DNA from 2 places in the Nonomuraea insulae genome. Region 2 is predicted to be linked to the other one. Evidence: riboswitches for the same ligand, from Rfam matches in the RefSeq annotation. Region 2 holds a riboswitch; the other holds the start of a gene.
What was found. Region 2 has a riboswitch for glycine ahead of gcvP (aminomethyl-transferring glycine dehydrogenase). Riboswitches for the same ligand answer to the same signal wherever they lie in the genome.
Positions count from the first base shown of each region.

Region 1 (6,880 bases), on a different contig from region 2:
GCTGCGCGACGCGCTGGCGTTGTTCGAGGGGTCGAAGCTGGCGCGGGAGACGTTCGGCGAGGACGTGGTCGAGCACTACGCGAACAACGCGCGGGTGGAGCTGGCCGCCTACGACGCGGCGGTGACGGATTGGGAGCTGTTCCGTGGTTTCGAGCGGATGTGACGCATGAAGATCGTTAACCCGGCGACCGAGGAGGTCGTCGCGGAGGTCGAACTCGCCGACGCGGCCGAGATCGATCGTGCGGTGGAGCGGGCCAGGAAGGCCTACCTGACCTGGCGTGAGGTGGCGCCAGGCGACCGGGCGCGGCTGCTGCGCCGCTTCGCCGACCTGGTGGGCGAGTACGGCGCGGAGCTGGCGGGGCTGGAGCTGGCCAACGCCGGGCACCCGATCGGCAACGCCCGCTGGGAGGCCGGCGCCGTACGCGACGTGCTGCACTTCTACGCCGGCGCCCCCGAGCGCAACCACGGCAAGCAGATCCCGGTGCCCGGCGGCGTGGACCTCACCTTCCAGGAGCCCCTGGGCGTCGTCGGGATCATCGTGCCGTGGAACTTCCCCATGCTGATCATGTCGTGGGGCGTCGCCCCCGCGCTGGCGGCCGGCAACACGGTGATCGTCAAGCCGGCCGAATGGACTCCGCTGACCGCGCTGAGGCTGGCCGAGCTGGCCTTGGCGGCGGGCCTCCCCGAGGGGGTGCTCCAGGTTCTGCCTGGGGCAGGGGAGGTCGCGGGGGCCCGCCTGGTGGAGCATCCCGGCGTGGCCAAGATCGTGTTCACCGGCTCGACCGAGGTGGGCAAGGAGATCGCCGCCAAGGCGGCTCGGCAGGTCAAGCGGGTCACGCTGGAGCTAGGCGGCAAGTCCGCAAATATCATTTTTTCCGACGCAGACCTGGAAAAGGCGGCGAAAACCGCTCCTTACGCCGTCTTCGACAACGCGGGGCAGGACTGCTGCGCCCGCTCCCGCCTGCTCGTCCAGTCCAGTGTGTACGACGACTTCATGGCCCTGCTCGAACCCGCCGTCCAGGGCGTCAAAGTCGGCGACCCCCTCGACGAGAGCACCGAGATGGGCCCCCTGATCAGCGCGGAACACCTCGCCCGGGTGCGCGGCTTCGTCGAAGAAGGCACCCCCCACCTGCGGGGATCGTGCCCCCAGGGTAAGGGCTACTGGTTCCCGCCGACCGTCCTCACCCCTGGCGTCACCGACCGCGCGTTCACCGAGGAGATCTTCGGGCCGGTCCTGTCGGTGGCGCGGTTCGAGGACGAGGCGGAGGCCGTACGGATCGCGAACGACACCCCCTACGGCCTGAGCGGCTCCATCTGGACCCGCGACGTCGGGCGGGCGCTCCGCGTGGCCAGGGCCGTCGAGTCGGGCGCCCTGTCGGTGAACTCCCACTCCTCCGTCCGCTACTGGACCCCGTTCGGCGGCTTCAAACAGTCCGGCCTCGGCAGGGAGCTCGGCCCGGACGCCCTGGCGGCCTTCACCGAGACGAAAAACGTCTTCATTTCATCGGAGTGAAGGGCCGGGGAACGAGGCACTTCGCGAAGCGAATGAGGAGTGCTGAACGACCAATGGGCAGGAAGTGACACACATGCAGCGGTTGCAGGATCGGGTGGCGGTCATCACCGGCGCGGGCAGCGGGATCGGGCTGGCCACGGCCCGCAGGTTCGCCGACGAGGGCGCCAGGGTGGTCTGCGTGGACATCGACGAGGACTCGGGCGCCAAGGCCGCCAAGGAGGTCGGCGGCCTGTTCGTACGGGCCGACGTGACGGTCGAGGACGACGTCGTACGGATGTTCCAGACCGCCCACGACACCTACGGCAGCGTCGACATCGCCTTCAACAACGCCGGCATCTCACCGCCCGATGACGACTCGATCCTGGAGACCGGCATCGACGCCTGGCGCCGCGTCCAGGAGGTGAACCTGACCAGCGTGTACCTGTGCTGCAAGCACGCCATCCCCCACATGCGCCGCCAGGGCAAGGGCTCGATCATCAACACCGCGTCCTTCGTGGCCGTCATGGGCTCGGCGACCTCGCAGATCTCCTACACCGCCTCCAAGGGCGGGGTGCTGGCGATGTCGCGGGAACTGGGCGTGCAGTTCGCCAGGGAGGGCATCCGGGTGAACGCCCTGTGCCCCGGACCCGTCAACACGCCGCTGCTCCAGGAGTTGTTCGCCAAGGACCCGGAGCGGGCGCAGCGGCGGCTGGTGCACATCCCGGTGGGCCGCTTCGCCGAGGCGTCGGAGATCGCGGCGGCGGTGGCGTTCCTGGCCAGCGACGACGCCTCGTTCATCACGGGCAGCGAGTTCCTGGTGGACGGCGGCATCTCCGGCGCCTACGTCACACCGTTCTAGGGGGTCGGCACGATGCGGCGTCCGGTCATCGGCATCACGTGTTACGTCGAGCCCGCCACGTTCACGGTGTGGCGGGACACGACGGCCGCGCTGCTGCCGTACGCGTACGTGGAGCAGGTCGTGCGCGCGGGCGGCCAGCCGGTGCTGCTGCCTCCGGCCGGTGAGCCTGCCTCGGTCGTACGCGGCCTGGACGGGCTCATCGTGGCCGGCGGCGGCGACATCGACCCGGCCCGGTACGGCGCGGAGCCGGAGGAACACACCAGCTACGTCCGGAAATTTCGTGACAGCGCCGAGTTCGAGCTCCTCGCGACCGCCCTCGACGCCGAGGTCCCGTACCTGGGCATCTGCCGCGGCCTCCAGGTCCTCAACGTGGCCCTCGGCGGCAGCCTCCACCAGCACCTGCCCGACGTCGTCGGCCACACGGGCCACTGCCCGGGCCCCGGCGTCTTCGGCGACCTGCCGATCAGCCCGGTGCCCGGGACCCGCGTCGCCAAGGCGCTGGGCGAGGACCCGGTGCCGGTCCCGCACTACCACCACCAGGCCGTGGACCGCCTCGCCCCCGGCCTGACGGTCACCGCCACCACCGCGGACGGCACGATCGAGGCCGTGGAGCTGGACTCGGGCCGCTTCACCATGGCCGTGCAGTGGCACCCGGAGGCCGCCGAGGACCACGCCCTCTTCGACGCCCTGGTGACCGCCTGCTGAGCCGGTCGGGGGCGGTCCTGCGAGGCCGGGCCGCGAGGCTGGGGCCGGGATTGGGGCCGGGATTGGGGCCGGGATTGGGGCCGGGATTGGGGCCGGGATTGGGGCCGGGATTGGGGGGCGGGATCACCTCACGGGCTTGAGCATGCCGTCGATCGAGATCATGTCGGCGCCGTACCTGTCCTCCAGGCGCCGCTTCAGCTCCTCGTCGGCCACCCAGACCCCGATCTCCACCCGGTTCGCCATGTTGCCGGCCGAGCTGTAGACGATCTTGCCGGATTTCGTCTCGTCCTCCAGATCCCGCTGGATGGCCAGCAGTTCGGCCTCCGTGTGCTTCGCGTTGCTCAGGCACAACGCGCCACCCCACAGCTCGCGGATCCACTCCTCCCGCCCCGCCAGGTCGCCGGTGAACCGCAGGTTGAGCACGTAGTTCTCGGCGTCGTCGGCCGTCAGCCTCTCGGGATGCGCGGGCAGGGGGGTGAGGCGGTCCACATAGGCGTTCGCGTAGTCCTCGGCCGTCTTGGCCCGCCCGATCGCCGCGTCCATGTCCTGATCCGTGGCCTTGGCGCGGTCGACGGGCCGCCAGCCGCCCTCTGGCTCGGGACACGCGCTCGCGAAGACGTCGCCCTCCTCCTTCTCGGGCGGCTTGACGGGCGCGCCCGGCGGCTCCGTCAGCGTGAGCCGGGCGCCGTCCCAGGTGCCGACCACCCGGTACTCGCCCCACTTCACCCCCCGCAGCGACTCGTGCGCCGCCTTGCTCCAGTCCCAGCCGACGACGTCGGGCCCGCTGCACTGCGGCGGGTTCGATTGCATGATGTTCGAGCAGAGCTGGGGCCCATGCCCGCCCCCTTCGAGCACGGTCAGGCTGGCCGTGTAACGCGGGGACGCGGCCGGCTCCGAGCCGCAGGAGACCACCATCGCGAGCAACCCCAGAACCACCGGTAACGGACGCATACCTCATTGGACGTCATCGCCTCCGCAGCGGTTCACGGCCCACCAGAACGCGACAACACCCCCGTACCGGCACTAGGCTGACGAACATCACCGGTGAAACCGTGCGGGAGAGCACCCTGACAAGCCGGTCAGGGTCCCTGAAGGAGCAAGCCCTCCCCGCGAACCTCTCAAGGCAAAGGACCGCACGGACTAGGTGACCTCTGGAAAGCAGGCCTGCGGGGCCTCGCCGAAGGTGAAAGTCCGGCAAAAGACGGGCGAAGCTCTCAGGCATCGATGACAGAGGGGGAGGATGCTGGCATCCAATCCTGCCCTGAGGTGCGCCATATGTCCCGACCTACACCGCTACGAGACGTTCACGAGAGCCTCGGCGCCACGCTCACCGACTTCGCCGGGTGGCTCATGCCGCTCCGGTACGGCAGCGAGTCCGCGGAGCACAGAGCCGTACGCGAGGCGGCCGGACTGTTCGACCTCTCGCACATGGGCGAGATCTTCCTGACCGGTCCGCAGGCCGGCGAGGCGCTCGACTACGCGCTGGTGGGACACCTGTCGGCGCTGACACCCGGGCGGGCGAGGTACACCATGATCGTGAACGAGCGCGGTGGGGTGCTCGACGATCTCATCGTGTACCGGCTCGGGGACCAAGAGTTCATGGTGGTGGCAAACGCCTCGAACTACGAAAAAGTCGGAAATGAGCTGAAAGATCGTGCGAAGGCGTACGACGTGGTGGTCGAGGATCGCTCCGACCAGTACGCGCTGATCGCCGTCCAGGGACCTCGCGCCCAGGAGATCCTCGCCACGCTCACCGACGCCGACCTCGCCGGGCTCAAGTACTACGCGGGCCTGCCCGGCCTGGTGGACGGCCGGCAGGCGCTCATCGCCCGTACCGGCTACACCGGCGAGGACGGGTTCGAGCTGTTCGTCGCCAACCAGGACGCGGTGCCGCTCTGGCACGCCCTCATGGCGGCCGGCGAGCCGCACGGCCTCAGGCCCGCGGGCCTGTCCAGCCGCGACACGCTCAGGCTTGAGGCCGGAATGCCCCTGTACGGCAACGAACTCGGGGTACGGCTCACCCCGTTCGACGCGGGACTGGGCAGGGTGGTGAAATTCGACAAGCCCGGTGACTTCGTCGGCAGGGCGGCGCTCGAGGCGGTCAAGGACGACCAGCCCCGGCGCCGGCTCGTCGGCCTGGTCGCGCGGGGCCGCCGGGTGCCGCGCCACGGTTACCCGGTCACCAAGGACGGCGTCGTCGTCGGCGAGGTCACCAGCGGTGCGCCTTCCCAGACCCTGGGAAAGCCCATCGCGATGGCCTACGTGGACACCGGCGCCGAATCAGGCCTGGCTGTGGACATCCGGGGCAGCCATGAACCTATGGACCTGGTCGAGCTGCCCTTTTACAGGAGGAACAAGTGAGCAACATCCCTGACGACCTGAGCTACACCAAGGAGCACGAGTGGGTGCGCGGTGTGGAGGACAGCATCACCGTGACCATCGGCATCACCGCGTATGCCGCCGAGGCCCTTGGTGACGTCGTCTTCGTGCAGCTTCCCGAGGTCGGTACGAGCGTCGAGCAGGGCGACTCCGTCGGCGAGGTGGAGTCCACCAAGTCCGTGAACGAGATCTACTCGCCGGTCGGCGGTGAGATCACCGAGGTGAACCAGGCCATCGCGGACGACCCCAGCCTGGCCAACAGCGACCCTTACGGCGAGGGCTGGATGTTCAAGGTGCGCGTGGAGGGCGACCCCGAGGACCTGCTTACTCCTGAGGAGTACACCGCCCTCACCTCGGGCGACTCCTGACCCACTCCGCCGGGGCCCGCGACCAGGGCCCCGGCCTTTCATGAAGGGCGCACATCAATGGCGATCAGCGTCTTCGACCTCTTCAAGATCGGCATCGGCCCGTCGAGCTCCCACACGGGCGGCCCGATGGCCGCGGCTCACAAGTTCGCCCGCGGCCTGGACCAGGACGGCCTGCTCGACCAGGTGACCCGCGTGGAGACCATCCTGTACGGCTCCCTCGGCCTGACCGGCAAGGGCCACGGCAGCGACAAAGCCGTCCTGCTCGGCCTGTCCGGCGAGAAGCCCGAACTGGTGGACGTGGACACCGTGGACGCCCGCGTCGCCCAGATGCGCGAATCCGGCACGATCCTCCTGTACGGCAGCCACGAGATCCCCTTCGTCGTCGGCGACCACCTCGTCTTCGAACGCAAGATCTCCCTCCCCGAGCACCCCAACGGCATGCGCTTCACCGCCTACGCCGCCTCCGGCGAGCTGTTGCGGGAGAAGGTCTACTTCTCGGTGGGCGGCGGGTTCGTCGTGGACGAGAAGGCCACCGGCGCCGACCGCATCAAACCGGACGACACCGTCCTGACCTACCCCTTCACCACCGGTGAGGAACTGCTCAAGCACTGCCTGAACACCGGCCTGTCGATCTCCGCCCTGATGCTGGAGAACGAGCGGGCGTTCGGCCGTACCGAGGAGGAGATCCGGTCGGGTCTGCTGAACCTCTGGCACGTCATGTCGGAGTGCGTACGCCGCGGCATCTCCAAGGAGGGCGTCCTGCCCGGCGGCCTCAAGGTCAAGCGCCGCGCCAACCAGCTCCACCGCCGCCTGCAGTCGGAACCGGCCGAGAAGGACCCGCTCCAGGCCATGGACTGGGTGACGCTGTTCGCCCTGGCCGTCAACGAGGAGAACGCCGCCGGCGGCCGCATCGTCACCGCCCCCACCAACGGCGCCGCCGGCATCATCCCGGCCGTCCTGAGCTACTACACCCGCTTCGTCCCCCACGCCGACGACGAGGGCGTGGTCCGCTTCCTCCTGACGGCCGGCGCGATCGGCGTGCTGTTCAAGGAGAACGCCTCGATCTCGGGCGCCGAG
Region 1 covers NZ_JBHSPA010000071.1:63,261-70,140, reverse strand. The annotation lists gene ACFPZ3_RS49505 (glutamine synthetase family protein) at 1-163, shown strand, start outside; gene ACFPZ3_RS49500 (aldehyde dehydrogenase family protein) at 167-1,513, shown strand; gene ACFPZ3_RS49495 (3-oxoacyl-ACP reductase) at 1,587-2,351, shown strand; gene ACFPZ3_RS49490 (gamma-glutamyl-gamma-aminobutyrate hydrolase family protein) at 2,364-3,056, shown strand; gene ACFPZ3_RS49485 (hypothetical protein) at 3,180-4,007, opposite strand; glycine riboswitch at 4,102-4,200, shown strand; gene gcvT (glycine cleavage system aminomethyltransferase GcvT) at 4,332-5,417, shown strand; gene gcvH (glycine cleavage system protein GcvH) at 5,414-5,803, shown strand; gene ACFPZ3_RS49470 (L-serine ammonia-lyase) at 5,861-6,880, shown strand, end outside.
Region 1: linked by a shared signal. The riboswitch ahead of gcvT (glycine cleavage system aminomethyltransferase GcvT) and the one ahead of gcvP (aminomethyl-transferring glycine dehydrogenase) in region 2 are both predicted to bind glycine.

Region 2 (6,880 bases):
CGAAGACTTCGGTAGGGCGGGGTAGGTATTTCAGTGCATTTACGCTTCACGACGCGCCGAGCCGGATCGTTGACTGAGCATGGTCACGGTCCTACGGTGCAAGAGAAACCCGCGGTCGCCTTTTACGAACCCCCAGATCAGGCCGTGGGATGAGAGAAAGCCGGAGGTCCGCGTGGCGGTCAGCAGCGGCGAGGGAAAGACGGCCGACCAGGAAGATCCGGTGCGGCGCGAGAGCGCTCGGCAGCGTGCCGGGGAGCAGGGCCTGCTCTTCGACGAGCAGCCTACGACGCTGCCGGGCGACATCGGATACCGCGGGCCGACGGCCTGCTCCGCGGCCGGCATCACCTACAGGCAGCTCGACTACTGGGCGCGCACGAGCCTGGTGGAGCCGACTATAAGAGCCGCGCAAGGCTCGGGATCCCAGCGGCTCTACAGCTTCCGCGACATCCTGGTGCTCAAGGTCGTCAAGCGACTCCTCGACACCGGGGTGTCACTGCAGCAGATCCGTACTGCCGTGCAACACCTGCGTGACCGCGGGGTCGCCGACCTCGCGCAGATCACGCTCATGAGCGACGGGGTGAGTGTCTACGAGTGCACCTCGGCCGATGAGGTGATCGATCTGCTCCAGGGCGGCCAGGGCGTGTTCGGCATCGCGCTCGGGCGGGTCTGGCGAGAGGTCGAGGGCTCCCTCGCGGAGCTGCCGGGGGAACGCGCGGCGGTCGAGGACACCGTCCCGGCCGACCATCCCGCTGACGAACTGGCCCGCCGGCGTCGCGCCCGCCGGACCAGCTGACTCATTGACCTGTGCTTCTTCCCCACCTCGCCGCACGTCGGCCGAGGTCCTTCCGGGAAGAAGGGCCGGGGGAATTCTTCCAGGGGAGCGCGGCAGGGCCTTCTGAGGAGGGCTGAGGGGCTTGTGGAGACCGGCGGCTGTGCAGCCGCCGAAGGCCGGTAGGCGTCCCGTGGCGGGCGGCCCGCGATGAAACGACCAAGACCGGCGGGCCGGAGCGACAGGCGTGGGGCCGGAACGACGGGCCCGCATGACGGCCTCACCGACATGGACCGGGTCGGACGGCATGGCGGCCTCGCTGACGCGGAACGGGGCGGACGGCTGATGGCACAGAGGTCGCGACGGCGACCTGTATAACGACCATGCCGGGCCGGACAGGCTGACCTGGCCGGGGTGGTGCATAGATCGTGCCGACGCCGCTCAGGCGGGCACAGATGGCGCCAGGCGCCGCACAGGCGGTCTCAGGGCAGCGCGGGCCGGATCAGGCACCCTGGCAGGCGAGCGGGCGGGCGCTGATGGTGCCGACGCCGCAGGCGGGCGCAGATGGCCGCTGAAGCCGCACAGGCCGCTGAAGCCGCACGGGCCGGCGCATATGGTGCCAGGCGTCTCACAGGCGGTCTCAGGGCAGTGCGGGGCGGGTTGGTGCGCGGTGAGCGGGCGGGCGGGGCCTGGGCAGCGTGTAGGCGAGGCTGGGCCCTGGCGGTCCGGTGGGTGGGGCTGGGGCCCTGGCGGTCCGGTGGGTGGGCTTGGGGCGGTGTGCGTGGGCTGCCGTGGGGGTGCCGGGTGATCGCCGGGGTGGTGTGCCGTGGGGTGCCGGGTGATCGCTGGGGCAAGCGCCGGGCGGGACTCAGGGTGGTCGTGGTGTGGGTGTGGAGTCGGGCCGGGGCGGGAGGTGGCTGTGGGGTGGGGGTGGTGCGCTGAGCGGCAATCACGGCGTACCGTAGTAATCTAGGACAGCAAGGCTGACGACCCCGTGCGGGAGAGTCTCCGGGTCATAGGGCCCGGAGCGCCGAAGGAGCAACCCTCCCCGGAATCTCTCAGGCATCCTGTACCGCTCGGGTGAGGCAACTCTGGAAAGCAGGCGCGCCCGCCAGGTGTGCCTCACCGACGGTGCAAGCCCTGAACGGGGTGAAGCTCTCAGGTCGCGACGATCGGTTCACCGGGCGTCGTGCTGACAGAGGGGGAGATCCGGCACTCGCCCGCGCCCTGGCGCCGGTCTCCATAGCCTCGGGAGGCACACCCATGACCGATCTGTCCGCTCCGCCGTTCTCGTCCAGGCATATCGGCCCCTCGGAGTCCGAGCAGCAGCGCATGCTCGAGGCCGTCGGTTTCGAGTCCGTGGCGGATCTGGTGGCGGTGGCCGTGCCCGAGGGCATCAGGGCCAAGGACCGGCTCAAGCTGCCCGCCGCGATCGGCGAGGCCGAGGCCATCGCCGAGCTGCGCGCCCTGGCCGGGCGAAACCGGGTGCTCACGTCCATGATCGGGCTGGGCTACTACGACACGGTGACGCCCGCGGTCATCAGGCGCAACCTGCTGGAGAACCCGGGCTGGTACACCGCCTACACCCCGTACCAGCCGGAGATCTCGCAGGGCCGCCTTGAGGCGCTGCTGAACTTCCAGACGGTCGTCTCCGACCTCACCGGCCTGCCCGTCTCCGGCGCGTCGCTGCTGGACGAGGCCACGGCCGCGGCCGAGGCGATGACGCTGGCGCGCCGGGCGGGCAAGTCCAAGAGCGAGGTGTTCGTGGTGGACGCCGACGCCCTGCCCCAGACCAAGGCCGTGCTCGCCACCAGGGCCGAGCCCCTCGGCATCACGCTCGTGGAGCACTCGCTGGAAGGTGAGCTGCCCGCGTGTTTCGGCGTGCTCGTGCAGTACCCGGGCACGTCGGGGAGGCTGCGCGACTTCCGTGCCGTGGCCGCGGCCGCGCACGAGGCGGGCGCGCTGGTCGTGGCCGCCGCCGACCTGCTGGCCCTGACGCTGGTCGCCGCCCCCGGCGAGCTGGGCGCGGACATCGCGGTCGGGTCCTCGCAGCGCTTCGGGGTGCCGTTCGGGTTCGGCGGGCCGCACGCCGCGTACATGTCCGTACGTGAGGGGCTGCAGCGCCAGCTTCCCGGGCGTCTCGTGGGCGTGTCGGTGGACGCCGACGGCGACCCCGCCTACCGCCTGGCCCTGCAGACCCGCGAGCAGCACATCCGCCGCGAGAAGGCCACCAGCAACATCTGCACCGCCCAGGTGCTGCTCGCCGTCATAGCCGCCATGTACGCCGTCTACCACGGCCCCGAGGGCCTGGCCGGCATCGCCCGCCGCGTGCACCGCCACGCCACCGCCCTGGCGGAAGGGCTGCGCGGCGCGGGCGTGGAGGTCGTGCACGGCGAGTTCTTCGACACCGTGCTCGCCCGCGTCCCCGGCCGGGCCGCCGCCGTGGTGGCCGCCGCCGCCGAGCGGGAGGTCAACCTCTGGCAGGTGGACGCCGACCACGTCTCCGTCTCCTGCGACGAGAAGACCGGGGTGGCCGAGGTGGCCGCGGTGTGGGCGGCCTTCGGGGTCCCCGGCACTGAGGTGGACCCCGAGAACGCCCCCGACGCGCTGCCCGCCTCGCTGCTGCGCGAGAGCCCGTACCTGACCCACCCGGTCTTCCACGAGCACCGCTCCGAGACCGCGATGCTCCGCTACCTGCGCAGGCTGCAGGACAAGGACATCGCGCTCGACCGCTCGATGATCCCGCTCGGCTCCTGCACCATGAAGCTGAACGCGACCACCGAGATGGAGCCCATCACCTGGCCCGAGTTCGCCGCCATCCACCCCTACGCGCCCGCCGGGCAGGCCGCGGGCTACGGCGAGCTGATCAGCACGCTGGAGGGCTGGCTGGCCGAGGTGACCGGCTACGACGCGGTCTCCATCCAGCCGAACGCCGGCTCGCAGGGCGAGTTCGCGGGGCTGCTCGCCATCCGCGCCTACCACCACGCCAACGGTGACGGCGAGCGGGACGTCTGCCTCATCCCGTCCTCCGCCCACGGGACGAACGCCGCCAGCGCCGTCATGGCCGGCATGCGGGTCGTGGTCGTGGCCTGCGACACCGACGGCAACGTGGACCTGGCCGACCTCGACGCCAAGATCGACAAGCACCGTGACGCGCTGGCCGCGATCATGGTGACGTACCCGTCCACGCACGGCGTGTTCGAGGAGTCCATCACCGAGGTCTGCGCCAAGGTCCACGACGCCGGCGGCCAGGTGTACGTGGACGGCGCCAACCTCAACGCCCTGGTCGGCCTGGCCAAGCCCGGCGAGTTCGGGGCCGACGTCTCCCACCTCAACCTGCACAAGACCTTCTGCATCCCGCATGGCGGCGGCGGCCCCGGCGTCGGCCCCGTCGCGGTACGCGCCCACCTCGCCGCCTACCTGCCCGGCCACCCGCTGCACAACGGCACACCGGTCGGCCCGGTCTCGGCGGCCCCGTACGGGTCGGCGGGCATCCTGCCGATCTCGTGGGCGTACGTCAGGATGATGGGCGCCGAGGGCCTCACCGCGGCCACCGAGCAGGCCATCCTGTCGGCGAACTACCTGGCCAGGCGGCTGGCCCCGCACTACCCGGTCCTGTACACCGGGCGCGGCGGCCTGGTCGCGCACGAGTGCATCGTCGACCTGCGCCAGATCACCAAGGAGACCGGCGTCACCGTGGACGACGTGGCCAAGCGCCTCATCGACTACGGCTTCCACGCGCCGACCATGTCCTTCCCCGTGGCGGGCACGCTGATGATCGAGCCCACCGAGAGCGAGGACCTGGGCGAGCTCGACCGGTTCGTGGACGCCATGGTCGCCATCCGGGGCGAGATCGCCAAGGTGGCCTCCGGTGACTACGACAAGAACGACAACCCGCTGCGCAACGCGCCGCACACGGCGGAGGCGGTCAGCGCGGACGAGTGGCCGCACCCGTACGCGCGCAGCGAGGCCGCCTACCCGCTCCCGTCGCTGCGCGAGGCGAAGTACTGGGTCCCGGTGCGCCGCATCGACCAGGCCTACGGCGACCGCAACCTGGTGTGCTCCTGCCCCCCTCTGGAGGCGTACGAGGACTGAGCCGGGTGCGCCGATGACTCCGGGGGCGCGCCCGTCCAGTCCTTCGGCGTCAAGTGAGCAGACATGATCGCGAGAAGTCGTTAGGCTCGGTCCGACCGTCGCCACAAGGAGCTCTCTTGACGTCCTCAGAGCTGGAGACCGCGCCCCTCGACACCGCCCGCCTCCTGGCCGAACGCGGTGATCTCGACGCCGCGGCCGCGATCCTGGGCGAGCTGGCGGCCGATCCCGGCGAACCCGACAGGGCGCAGGCCGCGGTCGGGCTCGCCGTGGTCCTGGAGCAGCGGGGCGACGTCGAGGGCGCCAGGGCCGCCGCCAGGACCGCGCTGGCCACCGGCCACCCGGAATACGCCGCCCAGGCCGCCTGTCACCTGGCCCAGGGCTTCGAGCGGGAGGGGCGGGAGGAGCAGGCCAGGGGCGCCTGGCAGGCCGTGCTGGGGGTGGGCACGGCCGCATACGTGCCGCTGGCCCACCTCGCCCTGGCCCGGCTGGCCGAGGCGGCGCAGGACCTGGAGCAGGCGGAGAAGGAGCTGCGCGCCGCCATGCGGGCGGGCGACGACGGGGTCGGCGCGCATGCCGCCCAGCGTCTCGCCGACCTCATGGTGGAGCACGGGGAGCCCGGCGCGGCGGCTGAGGTGCTCCTGGACGCCCTGGAGTTCGCCCCCGCCGACGAGGTGCCGGGGCTGCGGGTCCGCCTCGGCATCGCCCATCTGGAGCTCGCCTGCGCGGAGTTCGCCGAAAGCGTCGAGGGCGGGGCCGACCCCCAGACCAGCGCCCTGGCCATCGAACTGCTCGCCCGCACCCTGCCGCTGCGCGGGCGCGACGACGACGCCGACCGGGTCTGGTCGTACGGGCTGGAGCACCACGACGAGACCCTCGCCGCCGAGGTCCGGCTCCGCTACGACCGAGACGCCTGATCACGACGCCCGACCGGGACGCCCGACCGCGACGTCTGATCACGACGCCTGATCACGACGCCTGACCGCGCGTCACCCGATCGGCGTGAGCGCCGGCCCCTCAGGAGCGGCGCATGACGGCCACGGCGGCCGCCACGTTGATGACGATGAGCGCCAGCCACGTCATCATCAGCCCGGCGGCCCCCGCGGTGCCCGCCGCGATGGCCGTCAGCGGCACGCCGATGCCCAGCGAGCCGAGCACGATCGGGATCATCGGCGCTCCGGGGTTCCGCTTCCCGTGCGGGGCGTGCCCGTGATGGTTCAGCTCCGCCCGGACCCGGGCGGCGATCGTGGCGTCGAGACGCTCGACGAAAGACTCGACGAGGGCCGCTTCGTAGTCCGGGCCGAGGTCGCGGCGGGCGTCGAGCGTGGCCTGCAGGTCATCACGGAGCGGGCGATTGTCTGGCATAACCGAATCATGCCTGTTCCACGCCGCGCCGTCATCCGCCCTGAGGGGTAGCCGCCGTCCTCCCCAGGTACCGTGCTGGCATGCGCGTGATGACTCCGAGGGGGCCGGCGACGGTCCAGGTCGACGAGGCCGCGGACCCGCGGCTGCTGCTGGTCCTTACGCACGGCTCGGCTGGGGGAGTGGACGCTCCTGACCTCCTGGCCGTACGCGATGCCGCGCTCGGAGCAGGGGCCAGTGTGGCGAGGGTGACGCAGGCGTTCAGGGTGGCGGGGGCGCGGGCGCCCGGCTCGGCGGTGAAGCAGGACGAGGCGTGGGAGACCGTCCTGGGCGAGTTGCGCGCGAGCCTGCCGGGGCTGCCGCTCGTGCAGGGCGGGCGGAGCAACGGGGCGCGGGTGGCGTGCCGTACGGCGAAGGCGGTCGGCGCGGCGGCGGTGGTGGCGCTGGCCTTCCCCCTGCATCCGCCGGGGAGGCCCGAGCGCTCCCGGGCCGGGGAACTACGCGGCGCCGGGGTCGACGTGCTGGTGGTGAACGGGGATCGCGACCCGTTCGGCGTGCCCGAGGCCGCGGACGCGGCGCGGCTGGTGGTGCTGCCGGGCGAGGGACATGACCTGAAGCGTGACCCCGCCCGGGTGGGCGAGGTCGTGGCGGAGTGGA
Region 2 covers NZ_JBHSPA010000016.1:262,444-269,323, reverse strand. The annotation lists gene ACFPZ3_RS13140 (bifunctional nuclease family protein) at 1-25, shown strand, start outside; gene ACFPZ3_RS13135 (MerR family transcriptional regulator) at 173-793, shown strand; glycine riboswitch at 1,757-1,854, shown strand; gene gcvP (aminomethyl-transferring glycine dehydrogenase) at 2,033-4,864, shown strand; gene ACFPZ3_RS13125 (tetratricopeptide repeat protein) at 4,981-5,778, shown strand; gene ACFPZ3_RS13120 (hypothetical protein) at 5,879-6,226, opposite strand; gene ACFPZ3_RS13115 (alpha/beta hydrolase family protein) at 6,307-6,880, shown strand, end outside.